Regions from separate parts of the Streptomyces sp. PKA51 genome, predicted to be linked through region 1. Evidence: predicted binding sites of a transcription regulator. Region 1 holds the regulator's gene; the other holds the start of a gene.

Region 1 (7,245 bases):
CTCTCCAGGGCGTCGGCCATGCCGTGCGCGGAGGCGGCGACGTCGTCGAGCCACCCCTTGCCGCCCGAGCCCGCGCCCGCGTAGCGGCCCCAGAAGACACGGAACGCCTCGATGCCCTCGCCCTGGTTGTTGCGGATGAGTGCCTGCGCGGTGTTGTTGGTCGCTCCGCGAACGCCCTCGACGGCCTTGGCGAACTCCTTCCAGGCGGCCGCCGCCTTGCGCAGCTTTCCCGGGTCGCCGTCGGGCCAGTGGAGGCCGAGCTTCTCCAGGACCGCCCTGGCCTCCTCGGCGGCGCTCACCGGCCGCCCTTCGTCCCGGCGTCGCCCGGCTTCGCCTTGGTGAACATTCCGGCGACGAGCGCGTCGTTGTCGACGTGTCCGTCGGCCATGTCGACCAGTGCCTCGTGGATGCTGACCAGGCCCAGCACCAGGGTGCCGGTCGCCTTCTCGATGTCCTTCTGCCGACGGGGGTACTCGGTGGCGAACTGCTGGACCGCATCGTCCTTGCCCCAGGGCTCGCCGAGGCCGTCGAGCGTGCCGATCAGTCTGGTGAGCGCCTCGCTGAGTTTTTTGCCCTGTTCGTGGAAGACGGGCGCTGCGGCCTTGATGTCGGCGGTCTTGATGTCCAGGACCTTGCCGTTGCCGGCGTCACTCACGGCCGCGCCTCCCCGCCGAGCGCGCCCGGCTCTCCAAGAGTGGTCAAGAACCACCCAGCTTAGAGACCGGTTCTGACACCAGTGGTCACGGCCCGTCAGGTGATCAGTCCTGCCTCCTTGGCCAGGAGGACCGTTGCGAGGCGGTTGTTGGTGCCGAGCTTGCGGTAGATCTTTTCGAGGTGGCGGTTGACCGTGTGGGGGGACAGGGCGAGGCGGCGGGCGATGCCGGTGGCCGGGAGGTCCTCGGCCAGGAGGCCCAGGACGGTCAGTTCGCGGGGGGTCAGGCCGTGGTCGGGGGTGGCGGAGGGGGTTGCGCCACGCAGGCGGCGGAGTTCGCGGGTGTGGCGGTCGGCCCTCACGAGGAGGGGGTGGACGCGTTCGACGAAGGCGAGGTCGTGGTCGGTGAAGTCGCCGTCCCGGGCGACGACGATCGCGCGCACGGGGGCGGTTTCGGTGGCCATGGGGATGCCCAGCTGCTGGGTGGTGCCGTAGTCGCGGCGGGCCTCGGAGTACCACGGGGAGTGGCGCCAGCCGTCGCACAGTTCGCCGACGACCACCGGTCGGCTCTCGCCGGCCGCGAGGTACGGGATCAGGGGGTGCTGCTGCAGGATCCGGCGCTGGACCATGTCCTCGACGTGGCGGCCCATGGCCTCGGGGGCCCAGCCCTCGGCGCGGGCAGCGCCGGTGGTGGGGTCGATGCCGGAGAACGTCACCGTGCCGCAGTCGAGGGATTCCCGCAGGTGGCCGGCGATCAGGTGGCCCAGCCGGTCGGGCTCGGGGTGGTCCAGTACGGCGGCGACGAGGTCGAGCATGTGCTCGTAGTCGCGGGCGCGCAGTCGTGGCATGGCCGGTTTCTTCTCCCTCGGCCCCCGCCCGCTGCATGCTACGGGGGGCCGGGAGGTCGCCTCAAGCCGGTCCGAACGGGGCCGGCGGCCACAGGGCGACCCGGGCCGCGCCGGCACCGGATCCCCCGTTTCCCCCGTGGTCGGTGCCGGCACGAGCCCTTGCCGGAAAAGACGATGTCACGGGCCGGTGGGCACCGCCATGGGAAGAACTTCCCATGGCGGTGACCGCACTCAGCCCCAGCGTCCCGTGCGCCCCAGCAGCAGGGCCGCCGCCGCGGTGCCGGCCGTGGAGGTGCGCAGGACGCTCGGGCCGAGGCGGTACGGGTGGGCGCCCGCGGCGGCGAAGGCGTCGAGCTCCTCGGGCGAGACGCCGCCCTCGGGGCCGACGACCAGGACGATGTCGCCGGTCTGCGGCAGGTCGGCGGTGGCCAGCGGGGTGCTGCCCTCCTCGTGCAGGACGGCCGCGAACGCGGCCCCGGCCAGCAGCTCGGCCACCTGGCGGGTCGTCATGAGATCGGCGACGTCGGGGAAGCGCAGGCGGCGGGACTGCTTGCCGGCCTCGCGGGCGGTGGCCCGCCACTTGCCGAGCGACTTCAGGCCGCGCTCGCCCTTCCACTGGGTCACGCAGCGGGAGGCCGCCCACGGGACGACCGCGTCCACACCGGTCTCGGTCATGGTCTCCACGGCGAGTTCGCCCCGGTCACCCTTGGGGAGGGCCTGGACGACCGTGATGCGCGGCTGCGGATCCGGTTCGGAGCGTACGGAGGTGACGGCGACGTCGAGGTGGTCCTTGCCCTCGACGGCGGCCACGGTGCCGTGGACACCGTTGCCCTGACCGTCCGTCAGGACGATCTCCTCCCCCACGCGCAGCCGGCGCACCGAGACCGCGTGGCGGCCCTCGGGGCCGTCCAGCGGGAAGACGGTGCCGGGGAAGACGCCCGTCAGGGCGTCCTCCTCGACCAGGAAGACCGGCGCTGTCATGACCTACTCGCTCTCTCGTGTTGCTCTCAGTTCCGCGGCCAGCACGGCGACCAGCTCCGCCGCCGGCAGGGTGCGCGCCAGGCGGTGGCCCTGGCCGGCCCACAGGTTCAGGGCCCCGGGGTCGCCGGCGGCGGCCGCCGCCCTGCGCAGGGGGGACGTCAGGTGGTGGACCTGGGGGTACGCGGCGGGGGCGGCCGGACCGTGCTCCCGAAGGAAACGGTTCACCAGGCCCCGGGCGGGACGGCCCGAGAAGGCCCGGGTCAACTCGGTGCCGCAGAACGCCGGATCCGTCAGCGCGCTCTTGTGCACGGGATGCGCCCCGGACTCCGGGCACGGCAGGAACGCCGTACCGAGCTGCGCGGCGCACGCCCCCGCGGCGAGGACGGCGGCGATCTGGCCGCCGCGCATCAGGCCGCCGGCGGCCAGGACGGGCAGCGGCACGCTCTCCCGGACCTCGGCGAGCAGGGCGAGCAGCCCGGTACCGGCACCGGGGCGGTCCGCGCGCACGTCGTCGTGGTGGGTGCCCTGGTGGCCGCCGGCCTCGACGCCCTGGACGCACACCGCGTCCGCGCCGGCCTCCTGCGCGGCGCGCGCCTCGGCGGCGGAGGTGACGGTGACGACGGTCGCCGTACCGACCGCGGCGAGGGCGTCCACCGCCGTACGGGAGGGACACCCGAAAGTGAACGAGACGACGGCGACGGGGTCGTCGAGGAGGGCGGCGAGCTTGGCGTCGTAACCGTCGTCGGTCGCCTGGTCCGGGTCGCCGAGCGCGACGCCGTACGCGGCGGCCTCGGGCGCGATGCGGCGCGCGTACGCGGCGACGGCACCGGGATCGGCGGCGGGCGGCTGCGGCAGGAAGAGGTTCACGCCGAAGGGGCGGGAGGTCAGGGCGCGCACCTGCCGGATCTCCTCGCGGAGGGCGCCCGGGGTCTTGTAGCCGGCGGCGAGGAAGCCGAGGCCACCGGCGTCGCAGACGGCCGCGGCGAGGGCGGGGGTGGACGCTCCACCCGCCATGGGGGCCTGCACGATCGGATGCTCGAGCTGCTCGAACAGTGCGGTCACTCCGGTCGACGGGGGCATGACCTCATCGTGTCACAAGGCGGGCGGGGGCCCGGGGCCCCGGGAGCGCCAGGCGCCCGATGTGCTGGAGGGGCCGCCCCAACGGGCGGCCCCTCCAGCACATCGGCTACGGGCTACCGCCCGTTGAACGCGTCCTTCAGGCGCGAGAACAGGCCCTGCCGGCCCGGCTTGCCGTACCCGCCCGGGGGACGACCCCCGGACCCCCGGCCGCGCGCCTACCGCCCGTTGAACGCGTCCTTCAGGCGCGAGAACAGGCCCTGCTGGCCCGGCTTGAACTCGCCCATCGGGCGCTCCTCGCCGCGGATCTTGGCCAGCTGGCGCAGGAGGTCCTCCTGCTGCGGGTCGAGCTTGGTCGGCGTGGTGACCTCGACGTGGACGATCAGGTCGCCCCGGCCGCCGCCGCGCAGGTGGGTGACGCCTCGGCCGTGCAGCGGGATCGACTGGCCGGACTGGGTGCCCGGGCGGATGTCGATCTCCTCGACGCCGTCGAGGGTCTCCAGCGGCACCTTCGTGCCGAGCGCGGCCGCCGTCATGGGGATGGTGACCGTGCAGTGCAGGTCGTCGCCGCGGCGCTGGAAGACCGGGTGACGGGTCTCGTGGATCTCCACGTACAGGTCGCCGGCCGGGCCGCCGCCGGGGCCGACCTCGCCCTCGCCGGCGAGCTGGATGCGGGTGCCGTTGTCGACACCGGCCGGGATCTTCACCGTCAGCGTGCGGCGGGAGCGGACGCGGCCGTCGCCGGCGCACTCCGGGCACGGGGTGGGCACGACCGTGCCGAAGCCCTGGCACTGCGGGCAGGGGCGGGAGGTCATGACCTGGCCCAGGAAGGACCGGGTGACCTGCGAGACCTCGCCGCGGCCGCGGCACATGTCACAGGTCTGGGCGGAGGTGCCGGGGGCCGCGCCCTCGCCGCTGCAGGTGGTGCAGACGACGGCGGTGTCGACCTGGATCTCCTTGGTGGTGCCGAAGGCGGCCTCGGTGAGGCTGACCTCCAGGCGGATCATGGCGTCCTGGCCGCGGCGGGTGCGCGAGCGCGGTCCGCGCTGCGACGCCTGGCCGAAGAAGGCGTCCATGATGTCGGAGAAGTTGCCGAAGCCCGCGCCGAAGCCGGCGCCGGCGCCCGCGCCGCCCGAGGAGGACAGCGGGTCGCCGCCGAGGTCGTAGACCTGCTTCTTCTGCGGGTCGGAGAGCACCTCGTAGGCGGCGTTGATCTCCTTGAACCGCTCCTGCGTCTTGGGATCCGGATTGACGTCCGGGTGCAGCTCGCGCGCGAGGCGGCGGAAGGCCTTCTTGATCTCGTCCTGCGAGGCGTCGCGCCGTACGCCCAGGACCGCGTAGTAGTCCGTGGCCACTTACGACTCCGCCAGGATCTGTCCGACGTAACGTGCCACTGCGCGTACCGCTCCCATCGTTCCGGGGTAGTCCATGCGGGTCGGTCCGACCACGCCGAGTTTGGCGACGGCCTCGTCGCCCGAACCGTAGCCGACGGCGACCACCGATGTGGAGTTCAGCCCTTCGTGGGCGTTCTCATGACCGATGCGCACGGTCATCTCCGTGTCCTTGGTCTCACCGAGCAGCTTGAGCAGTACGACCTGCTCCTCCAACGCCTCCAGCACGGGCCGGATCGTCAGCGGAAAATCATGACCGAAACGAGTGAGATTGGCGGTGCCGCCGATCATCAGCCGTTCCTCGGTCTCCTCGACCAGCGTCTCCAGCAGAGTCGCAAGGACCGTCGAAACGGTTCCTCGGTCCTCCTGGTCGAAGGAATCGGGCAGGTCCTGCACGAGCGGCGGCACGTCCTTGAAGCGCCGCCCCACGACCCGGCTGTTGAGCCGGGCCCGCAGGTCCGCCAGCGCGGCCTCGCCGACGGGCGCCGGGCAGTCGATCATGCGCTGCTCGACCCGGCCGGTGTTGGTGATCAGCACCAGCATGATGCGGGCCGGGGCCAGCGCGAGCAGCTCCACGTGCCGCACGGTCGAGCGGCTCAGCGAGGGGTACTGCACCACGGCGACCTGCCGGGTCAGCTGCGCCAGCAGCCGCACCGTGCGCGCCACCACGTCGTCCAGGTCGACGGCACCGTCCAGGAAGTTCTGGATGGCGCGCCGCTCGGGCGTCGACAGGGGCTTGACCTCGGCCAGCTTGTCGACGAAGAGGCGGTAGCCCTTGTCGGTGGGGATGCGGCCGGCGCTGGTGTGCGGCTGGGCGATGAAGCCCTCGTCCTCCAGCGCGGCCATGTCGTTGCGCACGGTGGCCGGGGAGACCCCCAGCTTGTGCCGCTCGGTCAGTGCCTTGGAGCCGACCGGCTCCTCGGTGCCCACGTAGTCCTGGACGATGGCGCGCAACACCTCGAGCCTGCGTTCGCTCAGCATCGCGCGCACCTCCAGGGTCAGTGGTCCTACCGTCGTACGGGGATCCGCCGGGCCCTTCCGCCCTTGGCACTCAATGGTCACGAGTGCCAGATCCCGTAGGCAAGTGTACGGCCGGGCCCCACGACCGGGGCAAGGGCCGTCCGCGCCCCTTGCCTCCGGACGGGCAACGCTATCGGTCAGCCGCTAGCGTCGCCGTATGGAAACTCACGCGAACGCGGGCGCGGTGGGGGGCGGGGCCGGAGCGCGCTGGGAACACCTCGCGCCGGGTGTCGTACGCCGCAGGCTGCCGGGCTGGGACGCGACCGCCGGCGCGGTCGCCGGCAGCGACGGGGTGCTCGTCGTGGACACCGGTTCCTCGCTGCACGAGGGCGTGGAGATCCGGCACGAGCTGCAGGAGATCTTCGGCCTGCCCGTGACGCACATCGCACTGACCCACCCGCACTTCGACCACGTCCTGGGCACGGCGGCCTTCTCCGGCGTCCAGGTGTACGCGGCCGTGGGCGCCGGAGAACTCCTCGGCCGCGAACGCAAGGAACTGCGGCACGACGCCGTGCTGCACGGCATGCAGCCCGACCTCGCGGCCGAGGCCGTGGAACTGCTCGTCCTCCCCGGCCACGGCGTCTCCGGACAGGTGGCCCTCGACCTCGGCGGGGGACGCCGGGCGCTGCTGGTCAACATCGGGCCCGGGCACACCGCCCACGACCTGGCGGTGCTGGTGCCGGGCGGCACGGACGCACCCGACGTGGTCTTCTGCGGCGACCTCGTCGAGGAGTCCGGCGAACCGCAGGCCGGTGCCGACGCCCTCCCCCATGCCTGGCCCGCCGCCCTGGACCGGCTGCTGGCCCTGGGCGGCGAGGACGCGGTGTACGTGCCGGGGCACGGGGCCGTGGTCGACGCGGGCTTCGTACGGCGGCAACGCGACGAATTGCGGGAGCGCTTCCCCACTCCGTGATCCGCCATCTTGATCCACAATTGCGGCCATGCGCAGCAGAGAGTACGGACCGGCCGACCTGACCCCGCCGTGGAAGCGGAAGGGACCGCCCGTACCGGAGGTACCGGCCGAGGTGGACCTGGTGGTCGAGGAGGTCACCACCGGGTTCTGCGGCGCGGTGGTGCGGTGCGAGAAGACCGCGCAGGGGCCCGTGGTCACCCTGGAGGACCGCTTCGGCAAGTGCCGGGCCTTCCCCATGGAACCGCGCGGCTTCCTGCTGGAGGGGCGCGTCGTCACGCTCGTACGCCCCGCTGCCGCGGCCCCCGCCGCGCCCTCCCGCACCGCGTCCGGCTCCCTCGCCGTCCCCGGCGCCCGGGCGCGCGT
Region 2 (7,245 bases), on a different contig from region 1:
CGTGCCTCCCCCAGCTACCGCTGGGAGGTGCCCCCAGCGGCACGCCTGCCCACAACCGGGCAGCGGCCCGGCCGCCTGCAAAACGGGCAGCCGGGGGCGCCGCCCCCGGAACACGCCTACCTCCGCAGTGCTGCCAGTTGGTCCGTGAACCAGCGGGCCGGGGGGAGGGCTGTGGCTGCGGAGGAGAGGCGTTTGGTGCGTTCCGCGCGCTCGGCCGGGTCCATCAGCAGGGCCATGTGCAGGGCGCGCGCCGTCGCCTCCACGTCGTAGGGGTTCACCAGCAGCGCGTCGTCGCCCAGTTCCGCCGCGGCGCCGGCCTCGCGGGAGAGCACGAGGGCGCAGCCGCGGTCGGAGACGACGGGGACCTCCTTGGCGACGAGGTTCATGCCGTCGCGGATGGGGTTGACCAGGGCCACGTCGGCGATGCGGTAGGCGGCGAGGGAGCGCGCGAAGTCGTCCTTGACCTGCAGGGAGACCGGTTGCCAGGAGTCCGTGCCGAAGGTGGAGTTGATCTCCTGGGCGACGCGCTGGACCTCGTCGGTGTAGTCGCGGTAGACCTTCAGGTCCTGCCGGGAGGGGTAGGCGAAGGCGAGGTGGACGACGCGGCCGCGCCACTGGGGGTGGTCCTCCAGGAGGCGCCGGTAGGCGTGCAGGCCGCGCACGATGTTCTTGGACAGCTCCGTGCGGTCGACGCGCAGGACGATGCTGCGGTCGGGGCCGATCTGCTCGCGCAGCCGGTCGATCCACTCCTCGACGTCCGGCCGGTGCGCGCGGGCGCGCAGGAACTCGGCGTCGGCGCCGAGCCCGTGCACGCCGAGCCGGGTGGTGCGGTCCTCGAAGCGGACGGCCGCGGCGGTGCCGTCGGCCTCGCGCAGGATCTCCGCGCCGGGCAGCACGCTCGTGCAGCAGGCGGCGAAGGACTCGGCCCAGCGGCGGGTGAGGAAGGCCGCCCGGTCGCCGCCGAGCATGCCGCGCAGCACCTGTTCGGCGATGTCGTCGGGCAGCAGGCGGTAGTAGTCGGGCGGGGCCCACGGGGTGTGGGAGAAGTGGCCGATGCGCAGGTCGGGGCGGCGGGCGCGGAGCAGCCCGGGCACGAGGGTGAGGTGGTAGTCCTGGACGAGGACGCAGGCGCCCTCGGCGGCCTCCTCGGCGACGGCGTCGGCGAAGGCGGTGTTGTACGCCTCGTACTGGGCCCACTGCTCGCGGAACCCGCTGTCGAAGGAGGGTTCGAGCGGGGTCTGCCAGAGCATGTGGTGCAGGAACCACAGGACGGAGTTGGCCACGCCGTTGTAGGCGGCGGCGAAGGTGGCGGAGGGGATGTCGAGCATCCGCACCGGCTGCTCGCCGGTGTCGGCGGCGGCCAGTCTGCGCCCGGCGCGCCGGGCGGCGAGCCGGTCGCCCTCGCCGAGGGCCGCGCAGACCCACACCGCCCCGGCGTCCGGGCCGATCGCGCTCAGCCCCGAGACCAGCCCGCCGCCGCCGCGGCCCGCGTGCAGGGTGCCGTCCTCGCCGAGCCGGTAGGAGACCGGGCCGCGGTTGGAGGCGACCACGATGGGTGCCGTGCCGGGGGCGGTGTGGGTGTGCTCAACGACCATGTCGCCAGCCTTGCCCCCGGGAGAACCGCTCAAACGTACGCTTACGCGGCATGCCGGCGGGCGTACTCCGGGATTCCGGCCATCGGGGGCCGCTCCTCCGTGTCGACGGGGTACGTGCGCGGGACGAAACCCTCCGCCGTTCGCTCGAACTGGGTCAGCGCGGGCCGTACGAGGTGGCCGCGGGCCAGGCGCAGCTGTGCCGTGCGGTAGATGGTCGCCGCCATCCGGCCGAGCGCGCGGCCGTCCTGGTGGCGGTGCTTGCGCTCGCCGACGTCGACCTGGGCGAGGGCGTCCAGGCCCACCGTGTGCAGGGCGTCGACGAGCAGGCCGAGCTCCACGCCGTACCCCACGGGGAAGGGCAGCCGCTCCAGCAGCGAGCGGCGGGCCGCGTACTCGCCGCCCAGCGGCTGGACGAAGCCGGCGAGCTGCGGCCAGTGCAGGTTCAGCAGCGGGCGGGCGACCAGCTCGGTGACCCGGCCGCCCTGGCCGGGGGCCTCGCCGAGGGGACGGTCGTACATCCCCTTGACGAACTGCACCTCCGGGTCGGTCAGCAGCGGGCCGACGATGCCGGAGACGAACGTGGCGGAGAAGTCCCGCAGATCGGCGTCGACGAAGCAGACGATGTCACCGGTGGTGACCAGCAGCGAGCGCCACAGGACCTCGCCCTTGCCGGGCAGGGCGGGGATCCGCGGCAGCACCTCGTCGCGGTGCACCACGCGCGCCCCGGCCGCCGCCGCCTCCTCCGCCGTACGGTCGGTGGAGCCGGAATCCAGCACCACCAGCTCGTCCACGAGCGGGACGGCGTCCGTCATCAGCTCGCGGCGGATCGTCGCCGCTATGGCGCCGACCGTGGCCTCCTCGTTCAGCGCCGGCAGTACGACGCTGACCGTGGTGCCCGAGCCGCGTTTGGCAGCGAGAAGCCGGTCGAGCGGACGATCGGCTGCGGACCAGGACCGCTGGGCCAGCCAGCGCTCCACCTCATCCAGCACGTGTAGGACTCCCTGCTGTGCATCGTCTCGATGGTCGCCGATGCGCCCGTGTGACGCATCTCGCGGTTCGGACGGCCCTCTGCTGCGGCCGCCCCTTCCGTTACAGTCTTGAACAACGCGGACGGCCGTCCTATGTCGGGGTCGTGCCGCGCACAAATGCCTGGGTCCGCCCAGCGCCATACCGCTCATCCAGAGGGGCAGAGGGACACGGCCCGATGAAGCCCCGGCAACCCTCCAGCCGGTCTTTCGTCCGCAGCAGGACGCGAGGCTCCCGGCGGGGAAGGTGCCAATTCCGTCTCGCGGCGAGGTGCGCCGCGAGGAAGATGAGGAGAAAGGGCCTCGCCTCCATGGCCGTCGAAGCCGTTGAAAGTCGTACCGTCACATCTTCTTTCGGGTCCGCCGTCGCGCTCTCCTGCCGCGAGTGCGGGGAGCGTTCCCCCCTCGGCCCCGTCTTCGCCTGCGCCTCCTGCTTCGGACCGCTGGAAGTGGCCTACGAGCTGCCCCAGGGCGACCCCGAGGAGCTGCGCCGGTGCATCGAGGCCGGCCCCGCCAGCATCTGGCGGTACGCGCCGCTGCTGCCCGTCGCCGCGGACGTCGCCGAACGGCCCAACCTCGAGCCCGGCCTCACCAGGCTCGTCAAGGCCGACAACCTCGCCCGCGAACTCGGCGTGACCGGCGGCCTGTACGTCAAGGACGACTCCGGCAACCCCACGCACTCCTTCAAGGACCGCGTCGTCGCCGTCGCCGTCGAGGCGGCGCGCGCCTTCGGCTTCACCACCCTGTCCTGCTCCTCCACCGGGAACCTCGCCGGCGCCGTCGGCGCGGCCGCGGCCCGCGCGGGCCTGCGCTCGTGCGTGTTCATCCCGCACGACCTGGAGGCCGGCAAGGTCGTCATGGCCGCGGTCTACGGCGGCGACCTCGTCGGCATCGAGGGCACGTACGACGACGTCAACCGCTTCTGCTCCGAGCTCATCGGCGATCCGCTCGGCGAGGGCTGGGGCTTCGTCAACGTCAACCTCCGCCCGTACTACGCGGAGGGCTCCAAGACCCTCGCGTACGAGATCTGCGAGCAGCTCGGCTGGCGGCTGCCGGACCAGATCGTCGTGCCGGTCGCCTCCGGCTCCCAGCTGACGAAGATCGACAAGGGGCTGCGGGAGCTCGTCGCGCTCGGGCTCGTCGAGGACCGCCCGTACAAGATCTTCGGCGCCCAGGCCGAGGGCTGCGCCCCGGTCTCCCGGGCCTTCAAGGCGGGGCACGAGGTGGTGCGGCCGGTACGGCCGGACACCATCGCCAAGTCCCTGGCGATCGGCAACCCGGCCGACGGTATCTACGTGCTCGACATCGCCCGGCGCACCGGCGGCGGCGTGGAGGACGTCGACGACGCGGCGGTCGTCGACGCGATCCGGCTGCTCGCCCGGACGGAGGGCATCTTCGCCGAGACCGCGGGCGGGGTGACGGTGGGCGTGACGCGCAAGCTGCTCGCGAGCGGCGCGCTGGACCCGGAGCTGACCACGGTCGTGCTCAACACGGGGGACGGGCTCAAGACGCTCGACGCGGTGGCGGCGGGGCCGACGGCCACGATCCGCCCGACGCTCGACGCCTTCCGCGCGGCGGGCCTGCAGGGCCGGTAGGGCCCTTCGCCCGAATGGGCGTCCCTCTCTTCACTCACACCGCTCACCTCACACCGCTCACCTCACACGACACACAGAAGGCTGAGGCATACCCATGAGCGTCACCGTCCGCATCCCCACCATCCTGCGCACCTACACCGCCGGGCAGGCGGAGGTCACCGCCGACGGAGCCACTCTCGGCGAGGTGATCGCCTCCCTGGAGGCGAACCACCCCGGCATCGCCGGCCGGGTGCTCGACGACGCCGGCAAGCTGCGCCGCTTCGTGAACGTCTACGTGAACGACGACGACGTCCGCTTCGAGGACGGCCTGGGCACGGCCACGCCCGACGGGGCCGGCGTCTCGATCATTCCCGCCGTCGCGGGCGGCTGAGCGGCCCCGCGCGAGCACGCTCGGCAAGCAGACGGAATCGCCCCGTCCGTAAAGCGGACGGGGCGATTCCGTCTGTTGAAGCGCGCTACAGTTGGGGCGTTCCCCCTCTGGCGTCACTGCCGAGTGCGTACGAGAACCCGTCAAGTTGCGCCCAATGCGAGGATGCGATCTGCCGGGTTGGTGGCGTTTTGCCCGGTCCGACTTGCCCGGGAAGCTGTGGAAATCGGTACGAATAACCGATCGGCCGCCGCCGGATTTCTCGTCCGAGTGACCTGTTGCAGACGGCATCCGTGCAGATACATTCAGCCGCGGTCGACGCGTTCCGGCGCACACCCCCACCCTGTCTGGGGGTGAGGTCTGACCCGGGTCCGCGAAGTGCGGTCCTGTGCAAGGGCCAGTAATAGGGGAGTTAGGCATGGCTCAGGGCACCGTCAAGTGGTTCAACGCGGAGAAGGGGTACGGCTTCATCGCGGTCGACGGTGGTGCGGATGTATTCGTCCACTACAGCGCGATCCAGATGGACGGTTACCGCACCCTCGAGGAGGGGCAGCGGGTCGAGTTCGAGATCTCGCAGGGCCAGAAGGGGCCGCAGGCGGACATGGTCAAGGTGACCGCCTGATCGGTGCGCATCGACCACCGGCTCACTCAAGCTCACTGAAGCTCGCCGAGGGGCTCGCGTCATCACGACGCGGGCCCCTCGCGTGTTGCGGGCACCCTTGGGCACCACGTGTGACGCCGGGCCCGGCGGGGCAGGCTGCACCGGTAGGGCGGCCTTGCACTCTCAGGGTGCGAGTGCTAATCATTGGGCTTAGCACTCTCCAGGTGAGAGTGACAGATTTGGACCGTCGGTGAGGTCGCGGGCCAAGCGGGGCAAGGAACCGCGGGGCAAGCAGGCCGTCCGTCGCGGGCGCCAGCGCGGTCCGGAGCAATCCACCCCGTCCTGGGAGGACCACTTCACATGGCCAAGATCATCGCGTTCGACGAGGAGGCACGGCGCGGTCTCGAGCGCGGGATGAACCAGCTCGCCGACGCCGTCAAGGTCACCCTCGGCCCCAAGGGCCGGAACGTCGTCCTCGAGAAGAAGTGGGGCGCCCCCACGATCACCAACGATGGTGTGTCCATCGCCAAGGAGATCGAGCTCGAGGACCCGTACGAGAAGATCGGCGCCGAGCTGGTCAAGGAGGTCGCGAAGAAGACGGACGACGTCGCCGGTGACGGCACGACGACCGCGACCGTCCTCGCCCAGGCGCTGGTCCGCGAGGGTCTGCGCAACGTGGCCGCGGGTGCCAACCCGATGGCCCTCAAGCGCGGTATCGAGAAGGCCGTCGAGGCCGTCTCCGCCGCCCTGCTCGAGCAGGCCAAGGACGTGGAGACCAAGGAGCAGATCGCCTCCACCGCCTCCATCTCCGCCGCCGACACCCAGATCGGCGAGCTCATCGCCGAGGCCATGGACAAGGTCGGCAAGGAAGGCGTCATCACCGTCGAGGAGTCCAACACCTTCGGCCTCGAGCTCGAGCTCACCGAGGGCATGCGCTTCGACAAGGGCTACATCTCGGCGTACTTCGCGACCGACATGGAGCGCATGGAGGCCGTCCTCGAGGACCCCTACATCCTCATCGCCAACTCCAAGATCTCCTCGGTCAAGGACCTGCTCCCGCTGCTGGAGAAGGTCATGCAGTCGGGCAAGCCGCTGCTGATCATCGCCGAGGACGTCGAGGGCGAGGCCCTGTCGACCCTGGTCGTCAACAAGATCCGCGGCACCTTCAAGTCCGTCGCCGTCAAGGCCCCGGGCTTCGGCGACCGCCGCAAGGCCATGCTCGGCGACATCGCCATCCTCACCGGTGGCACGGTCATCTCCGAGGAGGTCGGCCTCAAGCTGGAGAACGCCGGTCTCGACCTGCTCGGCCGCGCCCGCAAGGTCGTCATCACCAAGGACGAGACGACCATCGTCGACGGTGCCGGTGACAGCGACCAGGTCCAGGGCCGCGTCAACCAGATCCGCGCCGAGATCGAGAACAGCGACTCCGACTACGACCGCGAGAAGCTGCAGGAGCGCCTGGCGAAGCTGGCCGGCGGCGTGGCCGTCATCAAGGCCGGTGCCGCCACCGAGGTGGAGCTCAAGGAGCGCAAGCACCGCATCGAGGACGCCGTCCGCAACGCCAAGGCCGCCGTCGAGGAGGGCATCGTCGCCGGTGGTGGCGTGGCCCTGCTCCAGGCTTCCTCGGTCTTCGAGAAGCTGGACCTCGAGGGCGACGAGGCCACCGGTGCCGCCGCCGTCAAGGCCGCCCTGGAGGCCCCGCTCAAGCAGATCGCCGTCAACGGTGGTCTCGAGGGCGGCGTCGTCGTGGAGAAGGTGCGCAACCTGACCGTCGGTCACGGTCTGAACGCCGCCACGGGCGAGTACGTCGACATGATCGCCGAGGGCATCATCGACCCGGCGAAGGTCACCCGCTCCGCCCTGCAGAACGCCGCGTCCATCGCCGCGCTGTTCCTGACCACCGAGGCCGTCATCGCCGACAAGCCGGAGAAGGCCGCCGCGGCCGCTCCGGGCGGCATGCCGGGCGGTGACATGGACTTCTGATCGACCGCACCGGTTGATCGACCGTCCTGATCGCCGGGGCGGCACCCCTCTCCCAGGGGGTGCCGCCCCGGCGGCGTTT

The links. Region 1 encodes HrcA, which represses chaperone genes, less so after heat shock. Its sites were predicted from a motif close to TTNGCACTCNGNNNNNCNGAGTGCNAA; they were not measured.
Region 2: the regulator HrcA is predicted to act here: its motif matches at 5,394-5,420, upstream of groL (chaperonin GroEL).

What each region holds. Positions count from the first base shown of each region.
Region 1 is NZ_BAAJPZ010000005.1:298,155-305,399, forward strand. Features, by position in the region: gene AC27L3_RS10750 (DUF6531 domain-containing protein) at 1-299, opposite strand, end outside; gene AC27L3_RS10755 (hypothetical protein) at 296-655, opposite strand; gene AC27L3_RS10760 (helix-turn-helix transcriptional regulator) at 751-1,500, opposite strand; gene AC27L3_RS10765 (16S rRNA (uracil(1498)-N(3))-methyltransferase) at 1,732-2,481, opposite strand; gene AC27L3_RS10770 (nitronate monooxygenase) at 2,485-3,561, opposite strand; gene dnaJ (molecular chaperone DnaJ) at 3,777-4,913, opposite strand; gene hrcA (heat-inducible transcriptional repressor HrcA) at 4,914-5,930, opposite strand; gene AC27L3_RS10785 (MBL fold metallo-hydrolase) at 6,127-6,882, shown strand; gene AC27L3_RS10790 (DUF3097 domain-containing protein) at 6,911-7,245, shown strand, end outside.
Region 2 is NZ_BAAJPZ010000013.1:149,554-156,798, forward strand. Features, by position in the region: gene AC27L3_RS20375 (alpha,alpha-trehalose-phosphate synthase (UDP-forming)) at 117-1,595, opposite strand; gene AC27L3_RS20380 (glucosyl-3-phosphoglycerate synthase) at 1,637-2,584, opposite strand; SAM riboswitch class I at 2,767-2,914, shown strand; gene thrC (threonine synthase) at 2,932-4,215, shown strand; gene AC27L3_RS20390 (ubiquitin-like small modifier protein 1) at 4,310-4,585, shown strand; gene AC27L3_RS20395 (cold-shock protein) at 5,001-5,204, shown strand; gene groL (chaperonin GroEL) at 5,544-7,166, shown strand.